Regions from separate parts of the Halomonas sp. 141 genome, predicted to be linked through region 2. Evidence: predicted binding sites of a transcription regulator. Region 2 holds the regulator's gene; each other region holds the start of a gene.
The links. Region 2 encodes FliA, which starts transcription of late flagellar genes. Its sites were predicted from a motif close to CTAAAGTTNNNNNNNNNNCNGCCGATA; they were not measured.
Positions count from the first base shown of each region.

Region 1: CWI66_RS18575 (flagellin N-terminal helical domain-containing protein) is a predicted target of FliA. The motif match lies at 1,136-1,162, and genes of this name have one in related genera.
Region 3: CWI66_RS16220 (flagellin N-terminal helical domain-containing protein) is a predicted target of FliA. The motif match lies at 1,343-1,369, and genes of this name have one in related genera.
Region 4: fliD (flagellar filament capping protein FliD) is a predicted target of FliA. The motif match lies at 801-827, and genes of this name have one in related genera.

Region 1 covers NZ_PINZ01000015.1:50,838-53,037, forward strand. Annotated here, with positions in the region: gene CWI66_RS09005 (ATP-binding protein) at 1-253, opposite strand, end outside; partial or broken gene CWI66_RS09010 (IS5 family transposase) at 330-886, shown strand; gene CWI66_RS18575 (flagellin N-terminal helical domain-containing protein) at 806-1,102, opposite strand; gene CWI66_RS09020 (LysR substrate-binding domain-containing protein) at 1,263-2,180, opposite strand.
Region 2 covers NZ_PINZ01000004.1:39,162-41,361, reverse strand. Annotated here, with positions in the region: gene CWI66_RS03165 (motility protein A) at 1-658, opposite strand, end outside; gene CWI66_RS03160 (RNA polymerase sigma factor FliA) at 699-1,403, opposite strand; gene CWI66_RS03155 (flagellar protein FlhE) at 1,430-1,741, opposite strand; gene CWI66_RS03150 (hypothetical protein) at 1,937-2,200, opposite strand, start outside.
Region 3 covers NZ_PINZ01000060.1:5,013-7,212, reverse strand. Annotated here, with positions in the region: gene CWI66_RS16225 (DUF4760 domain-containing protein) at 1-314, opposite strand, end outside; gene CWI66_RS16220 (flagellin N-terminal helical domain-containing protein) at 413-1,234, opposite strand; gene CWI66_RS16215 (helicase C-terminal domain-containing protein) at 1,400-2,200, opposite strand, start outside.
Region 4 covers NZ_PINZ01000075.1:3,918-6,117, reverse strand. Annotated here, with positions in the region: gene fliD (flagellar filament capping protein FliD) at 1-699, shown strand, start outside; gene fliD (flagellar filament capping protein FliD) at 930-2,200, shown strand, end outside.

The sequences.
Region 1 (2,200 bases), on a different contig from region 2:
GCTGCTGCCAGTCCCACTTATCGTGAATATAAAGTCCTTCAAACAGGGTTTCATGGCCTTCAAACAGGCAGCGCAACGTATCCAGCAGCAGGCTTTTACCAAACCGTCGCGGGCGGGAGAGGAAATAGTAACCGCCCGTTTCAGCCATGGTGTGAATCAAGGGCGTTTTGTCGACGTAGTAATACTGACCCTTGCGCAGCTTCTCAAAGGACTGAATGCCAATGGGGAGTTTACGGCGTTGAGCAGATGACATTGAGGACTCCCATGATAACCTGTTCGCTTGTGTCGTTGGCGATGAGTTTAGCACGGTGGCAAGTAGGGCAGGTGGTGATTCAACATCGGTTCGTGCCACCCGTGCTGCCGCAGGAGGCGGCAAAAAAGGGGCTCTGAAGAACCGCTAGATCATGCCCTTGGCCGCAGTCGCGGGGGGTTAACCACCAAAATTCATTTGGTTTGCGATCGTCATGGTTGGCCTCTGGCATTCACGCTGTCTCCCGGCCAAGAGGCAGACTCTCGGCACTTTATTTCGACATTAGAGAGCGTTTATCTGCCTGGTAACGTAGGGCGCCTGCGCAAACGTAGTCGCTATATGGTGGCTGATAAAGGCTATGACAGCGATGAGCTGCGTCGTTATTGCGATAGGCACGGGATGAAGCCGGTCATAGCTCAACGCAACATGTATCGAAGAAGGCGGCCAGGTCTACCTAGACGGTTTGATAAGCCTAAATATCGACAACGAAATGCGGTAGAACGCTGTTTTAGCTGGCTAAAGGAGCTACGCCGCATTGCCACACGCTACGATAAGTTAGCAAGCAGCTTTAGGGCGATGGTATGCGTGGCATGCATAGACCGCTGCCTGCGAGCTAACTTTTCGTACAAAGCCTAGTGAAACGCTGTCGTTGATTCCCCGCGTGATGGTGGAATTTGCTTGCAGGTTGGTCGCCATGCGATTACCAATCGCTTGCCCTGCTGCATCATCCTTTGCACTATTAATCCGAAGACCAGAAGAAAGTCGCTCAATACTTGTCGACAGCTTTGCGCCAGTATTATTCAGGTTTTGCTGTGCCTTGAGCGCAGCAAAACTGGTGTTGATCGTCGCCATTGTTCCGCTCTTCTTGTCCACGATAGTGAGATATTGCGACAAATATTAAAATAAATTTAGCGTGCTGGCGAGTGAGATGATGGGACGTCTGTTGTCGTGCTGCGACTGCAACTCTCATGATGCGGTATGTGCTTGAGGTAACCAGCCTGATTGGTGTTGCTTAACTGCTTGATTTGTGGCTTGCAAGGCTCTTTCTGTATTCCCCAAACGGCACCACATGCTCAACGAAGCGGCGCACCTTGGCGAGTTCTCCCAGGTGTTCGGGGTAGACGAGGTAGTAGGCGTTGCGGCTGAGCAGTTGGTAGGGCCATGCCAGGGCGAGCCGTTGGCTCTCCAGCTCTTCATTCACGGTGAAGTGGGGCACCAGTGCCACGCCGCCGCCTGCCATGGCGGTTCTGACCAGCATGGGGAAGGTTTCGAAACGGGTGCCGTGGTAGCTGCGCTCGGTCATGACGTGCTGGCTGGCAAACCAGTGGTGCCAGGCATCCGGGCGGGTCGAAAGGTGGAGCAGCGGGCGCTGCGTCAAATCATCGAGTGAATGAATCGGGTGCTGGGCCAGCCAGGCTGGGGAGGCGACGGCGACCATGAGGTCGTCGGCCAGCTTGTGGCAGGCCAGATTGGGCCAGCTGCCGTGCCCATACAAGAGGGCAATGTCGATGTTCTCCTGCTCCAGGTCGAAATCCTCGACGCGGTCGTGAAACGCCAGGCTGATACCAGGATGCGCCGCCATGAACGAGGGCAGCTTGTTGGCTAGCCAGCGGCTGCCGAAGCTGGGCAGGGTGGCGATGTTGAGCACTTCGCTGTGGCCGCTGTACGTCATGATGGCCTGGGTGGACATCTCGATTTGGGTCAGCACTTTGCGCACATCGCTCAGGAAAATCGCCCCTTCGGGGGTCAGCAGCAGGCTGCGGCGTACCCGGCGAAACAGCTTGTGCTCCAGGGTGGTTTCCAGCTGTGCCACCTGTTTGCTGACCGCGCTCTGGGTCAGGTTCAGCTCATCGGCAGCCCGGGTGAAGCTCATGTGGCGGGCGGCCGCTTCGAAGCACTGCATGGCGGTGATGGAAGGAAGATTGCGCATGGTGAACGCGGGCGCTCCTG
Region 2 (2,200 bases):
TGGTGATCAACCGCTCTTCGGTGCGCCGCTCCAGCTTGACGGCAATGGGTTTGAAGACCAGATTGGCCAGCAAAATACCGTAGAACGTGGTGAGCAGCGCCACGGCCATGCGCGGACCAATCACTTGCAGATCGCCCGCATCCATGACTTCCAGCATGTTGATCAACCCCACCAGCGTACCGATCATGCCGAAGGCCGGCGCATAGGTGGCCATGGTGCGAAAAATCTGTGCTTCGGCATGCTCCCGCGCCTTCAGACGTGCGATTCGCCAGCGCAGCATGTCAAAAATTTCATCTTCCTTGGTATTGGCAATGACCAGTTGAATCCCGGTGCGCAGAAACGGGTTGCGCGTGTGCTCCAGCTCCCGCTCCACGGCTCGCACATCGCCCTTGAACCATAACCGCGACATGGCCACCAACTCGCTGATATCGTCGCGCACGTAGGTATTCTCGCGGCGGAATACCAGCCCTACCAGGCGCACCACCCGCAGCACCTCCTTCAGGGGGTAGCTGATGAATGTCGCTGCCAGGGTGCCGGTAATGACGATGGCAAGGCCAGGCAAATTGATAAAGCTTTCGGGTGATTCTGCGGTGAAGAACAGCACGCTTACCAATAACAGCATGCTGGCAAATATGCCGATCAGCGTAGAGGGGTTCATCAACAGTTCCTTGCCGGTTAACGTGAGAAGGGTAAGAGGGTTAATGCTGGTCGCTCAAGCGAGCACGAAGGCGACTAACGGCCTGACTATGCAGTTGCGATACTCGCGACTCGGTCACACCCAGTACCGCTCCCACTTCCTTGAGGTTCATCTCTTCCTGGTAATACAGAGCCATCAGCAGTTTTTCACGCTCGGGCAGCGCCTCAATGGCTTCGATGAGTGTGCGCCGCTGCTGCTCATCGAGCAGCTGCTCGAACGGGCGATTGGCGCTGCCTTCGTCACCCGCTGGCTCACCGCCATCGGCCACCAGCTCCTCGAAAGGCAGTAACCGACCGCTGTTGGTGTCATTCAGCAGCTGCTGATAGTCACTCAATGGCATATCCAATGCCTGCGCGATTTCCGTCTCTTCGGGGGGCCTGCCCAGTACCTGCTCCAAACGGCGCACGGTTTCATCGACCGCCCGGGCAGAGCGGCGCACGCTGCGCGGCAACCAATCCCGAGTGCGCAGCTCATCCATCATGGCCCCCCGGATGCGCTGGCTGGCGAACGTGGCAAACGTCGCGCCCTGTGCGGCATCAAAGCGACCCAGCGCCTCCAGCAAGCCCACCATACCCGCTTGAATCAGATCATCCAGCTCGATACTGGCGGGCAATCTGACCTGCAGCGTCAAGGCCTGACGTCTCACCAGTGGCATGTATTGCGTCAACAGCTCACTCTGCTTGATCCTGCCTTGTGCTGTATACATCCTATCGCCTCACGGCTAAACGATCTTTACTGATAGTTCACGATGACCTGTAACCCCTGCACCCGCACGGGTCGCTGCCCCGGCGACAGCGCAAAACGCATATAGAGCGGTTCGCTGGCGCTCAGGCCGGACAGTGCCATGGTACTGCCACGCGCGCTCCCCAAGGGCACACACTGTTCAGGATGGCACAGCCAGGCGTTGACAGGCACGTGGGCAGGCGTCTCGAAACGCCATTGCACTCTCGCCAACGTCGCACTTCCCAGCGGTACGCCCGCAGGGGGGCTGATGGCCTGGCTACTGCTTGCCCGATCGCTCATGGCCACCATCACCGAGGGCATTTGGCTGCTCCAGCTCCCCGTGGCCGCTAGCACCGAGCTGGCGAACCCAAACGCCAGCATCAGGAGCGCTGCGCTTGAGCAGCGCGCTCTGCGTGTCACTGTCGACCACTTTACAACGTGGATCAATGTTTGCCGACGCATCGTGTTGAGCGACCTCTTGTGTAGAACCATGGGCGGCACCTTGTCATGGGGCCATCAGCGCGCCAGTAGCAACAGCTCTATCTGCAAGTAATGCTCGGCGGCATCACGCAAGTTGTCGAGCAGCCCCTGCCGCGGCAGGTGGGGCTCGTGCAGCGCCAGCAAACGCGCTGGCCCGCCCCGCTCGCGCATCTGGCGCAGCGCGCGGTACATGCTCGCAAAGGCTTCGGCATCGCTGTTGACCCATAGCGCCCAATGGGGGTAGCGCTCGGCCAGGGCCGTCAGCGACCCTGTCTCTGGCTGGGCTACCTTGATGTCCCA
Region 3 (2,200 bases), on a different contig from region 2:
TTTTTTACCTCTTCGTAACGTTCAATAAATTGCTCTCTGAACGTTCTCTTGACAACTCGCTCATCAACCATACCTCCTTCGCAACAAAGAGCTACTAGCTCAAGTGTATTGACAACCTTAACAACATCTGGAGTGATAGGTTCATTTGGGTCGATCTTGCTCAGGGTCGCCATATATTCCCATAAAGGGAGCAACAGTTGCCTTTGGGAAAGCAGCTTCTGATTCATATGCACTTTATAAGCCACTACTATAGCGATAGTCGTAGCAATCCCCGAAAGCAGAGTACCTAAAGCAGTTAAAACACTTAGCAACATTTTAATTTCATCGGAAAAAATAAAAAGGGCCGGCCTCTCGGCCGGCCCTTATATTTACCACTTCAACCTTTCGGCCAAGCGTTAGGCTAAGCCTCAGATTAACCCAGCAGAGACAGCACGTTCTGCGGAATCTGGTTGGCCTGAGCCAGTACGGAAGTGCCGGCCTGCTGCAGGATCTGCGCGCGGGTCATGTTGGCGACTTCCACCGCGTAGTCGGCATCCTCGATGCGCGAGCGGGCGGCGGCCAGGTTGGTGGAGTTGGTGTTGAGGTTGACGATGGCATCCTCGAAGCGGTTCTGCACGGCACCCAGCTCGGAGCGCAGGGTATCAACCTGCTTCAGGGCCTCATCAATGGCCTCGAGAAGACCGTCACCGCCCTCAGAAAAATCAGCTGTTGTGACATCAAGCTCATCTAAGCCAAGCGTTTCGGAGTTGATAACCTCCAGCTCTATTTCGATGATCTCGCCATCGTTGGCACCGACCTGGATTTTGATCGCCTCATCGGTATTGAGTACGTTGACGCCGTTGAAGTTGGTCTGCTCGGAGATACGGTCGATCTCGGCCAGGCGCTGGTCGATCTCGGCCTGGATGGACGCCAGGTCATCGTCGCTGTTGGTGCCGTTGGCGGCCTGCACGGTCAGTTCACGAATACGCTGCAGGTTGTCGTTGATCTGGTTGAGCGCGCCTTCGGCGGTCTGGGCCACGGAGATGCCGTCGTTGGCGTTGCGCTGGGCCTGGTTGAGGCCGTTGATCTGGGCGGTCATGCGGTTGGCGATGGCCTGACCGGCGGCGTCGTCCTTGGCACTGTTGATACGCAGGCCGGAGGACAACCTCTCCATGCTGGTCTGCAACGCGTTTTGTGACTTGCTCAGATTGGACTGGGCAATCAGGGACGTGATGTTGGTATTGATCACGGACATGTGATGTTCCTTCCTGTGTTGAGGGCTCCATTGACGGGCCCGCTGAACCTTTCGTTCGACCCAGCTTCTCGGGCCTGCCATAACGGCGCCGGTGGCCGTTACCCTATATAACGGCACCCTGCGCAAAGACTTTAGGGTGAGAAGGAAAATTTTTTACCGCAGTGGCTAGAGCAACGCCTTGAGGTCAGCCTGCAACGACTCGGCAGGCGTTTGCCGCCTGCGATCCCCAAGTTCAAGCGCCTTTGGCTCTTCCGCCTGCTGCCAGGCAGGACGAAACCGGGCGGGAATAGCCCCCAAAAGGGCATCGCTTTGAATAACGCCCGCCAGTGGCGGCGTTGCCGAGGGGCGGGGGAAGCGCGGTTCCAGCAGCGTGACCAGCACCTGATCATCGGGGTGGCGAATGGCTCGCCCCAGCCCTTGGCGCAGCTTATGCAGGGTACGCACGGTGCTTTTGCGGTAAAGCATTCCGCTGGCCATGGCCGCTGCCCGCTCACTATCCAGGCCACGGCGTTGCAGCAATTGTTCGACCAAACGCTGTTCCACGGCGCTGCGTGCCGCACGCGGGTTGCGCAGTACCACCAGATGCGACCAGTAGGCGCTATTGCCTTCACGAGTGGGCGAGAGCCCTTCCCAGCCTGCCGGGGTGAGCAGAATGCTATCACTCTCCAGCGTTGCCACCAGCTCGTTCAGGCCCTGTCCGATAGGGTGCGCTACCAGGCGGTGGCGCTGTGTATCCGGCCAGGCATCCACCAAGGCTTCGACATCGGCGTAGCTGGCACACAGCACCAGGGTACGCCCCGGCTGATCGAGCAAATACGGCAGCACACGCTCTATATAGTCTTCGTCCAACCGGTAGCCACCACCCTGCAGCTTGGCAATCGGGTGCGGTAACCCCTGGGGTAGCCGAAAACGCAGTTCACCAAAGTGTTTGGCCTGAAAGCTGACCTGCTGGCCGCTGCGCTTGCT
Region 4 (2,200 bases), on a different contig from region 2:
GTCAACGGCGTTGACATCACCAGCCCCACCAATCAGGTAGAAGGCGCTATTCAAGGGGTTACGCTCAACCTGCAAGAAGAAGGCACCAGCACCGTGGCCGTAGAACAGGACACCCGCGCCGTTCGAGAGGCGATCACCAGCTTCGTAGACGCCTACAACGACCTGAAAGGCACCATTGGCGAACTTACCAGTTTCAACCCTGAAAGCGGCGTGGCTGGCGAGTTGAACGGCGACAGTGCCGTGCGCACAGTCGAATCGCGCTTACGCAGCGTGTTAAGCGGTGGCATGGAAGGCGAGTTCTCCATGCTGAGCGATATTGGCATTACCCTTCAGCGCGATGGCACTTTGGCCGTCGATAGCGACAAGTTAGATGATGCCATTGCCAACAACCAGGAGGCGCTTTCCACCTTCTTTGCAGGCGACGCCAGCGACGCGGGCATGGCCGGTCAAATCAACCAGACGCTAACGCAGCTGTTGGGCACCAATGGCGCGGTCTCGGGGGCCATCAGCGGGGCTGAAAACCGCGTAGAATCCCTGGGCGAACGCTATGTGCGCATGGAACAGTCAATCGAGCAAACCATTGCCCGTTACCGCACTCAATTTGGCCAATTGGATGGCATGATTGCCCAAATGAACCAGACCAGCGACTACCTGACCCAGCAGTTCGATGCGCTGGACGCCCAACTGGGCCGCCGCTAAGCGCTCACCCGCCTTACCCCACGCCTGCTGGAAACAGCAGGCGTTTTTGTGACTGACATATTCTATGACGGGCAAGTAAAGCTTAAAAAACACTTACCCTATTCAAGTTTTCCGCTGATGCGCCGATAATGACGTTACATTTGATCGCTCTGTTTATTTCCCTTCAGGAGCGACGACACAAGCGCGTTCATTGCGCATGGGTTTAGCCTTTTGCACCGAGGAATGACGGTATGGCGACAATAACCTCTCTAGGCGTTGGCTCTGGTCTGGATCTCACCGGCTTGCTGGATCAGCTACAGGCTGCGGAACGCGGCAAGCTCGTGCCCATTACCCGCCAAAAAGAGCAGCAGCAGGCCAAAATTTCGGCTTTCGGCCAGCTGCAAACGTCGCTGAACGGTTTTCAGGATGCGCTGGCTAAAATCAACGACCCCAAGCTCTACCAAAGCCTTTCCGCCAACGTGCGGGGCGATGCCATTAAAGCCACCACCACCGCCAGCGCGCTGCCCGGCAGCTACCGGGTAGAGGTATCTCAGCTGGCCACCTCTGGCACCTTGGCATCTAACCGCATCACGGGTGAAAAAAACGCCGCGCTAGACCTGCAAGGGGCCACGGCCATACGGCTCAATTTTGGCGGCGCGAATTCGGTCGATATTGCCATTGCCCCCAACAGCAGCCTGGAAGCCATTCGTAACGCCATTAACGCCCACAAGGATGCCGGTGTTAACGCCACCATCATCAACGATGGGGAAGGCTACCGTCTGGCGCTCAGCTCCAAGGCCACGGGAGCAGAGGCTTCGATTGAAGGCTTCAGCTTTGTAGATACCAGCCAGGACCCCGCGGCAACGGTAGCAGGGCCCTTTAGCGAAGATGCCGACACCAAGCGTTCTGGCGAAAATGCCGCGCTAACCGTCAATGGCATTGCCATCAGCAGTGCCAAAAACCAGATTGAAGGGGCCATTCAAGGGGTTACGCTCAACCTGGCCGAGTTGAGTATTGCCGAAGGCGAAACGGCCACCAGTACCATTACCGTCGAGCGCGACACCCTCAAGCAGCGCGAAGCCATCAACGACTTCGTGAAAGCGTTCAACGACCTGAAAGGCACCATTGCCAAACTCACCAGCTTTACCGGCGACAGCGAAACCGCAGGCGAGCTGCTAGGCGACAGCACCGTGCGCACCATTGAAAGTCGCTTACGCAGCGTGTTGACCGGTGGCGTGGAAGGTGGCGAGCTAGGCACCCTGAACCAGCTAGGCATTACCCTGCAGCGCGACGGTAAGCTGGCAGTGGATGACGACAAGCTATCCGACCTGGTAGCCAATAACCCCCAGGCGCTGAGCGACTTCTTCGCGGGTGATAAAAAAGAGAACGGCCTGGCTGGCAAGCTTTCCACGACAATCGACCAAATGCTAAGCAACAATGGCGTGGTCAAGCTGGCCATTAGCGGCGCAGAAAACCGTATTAAAAGCCTGGGCGAGCGCTTCGAGCGCATGGAAAAATCCAT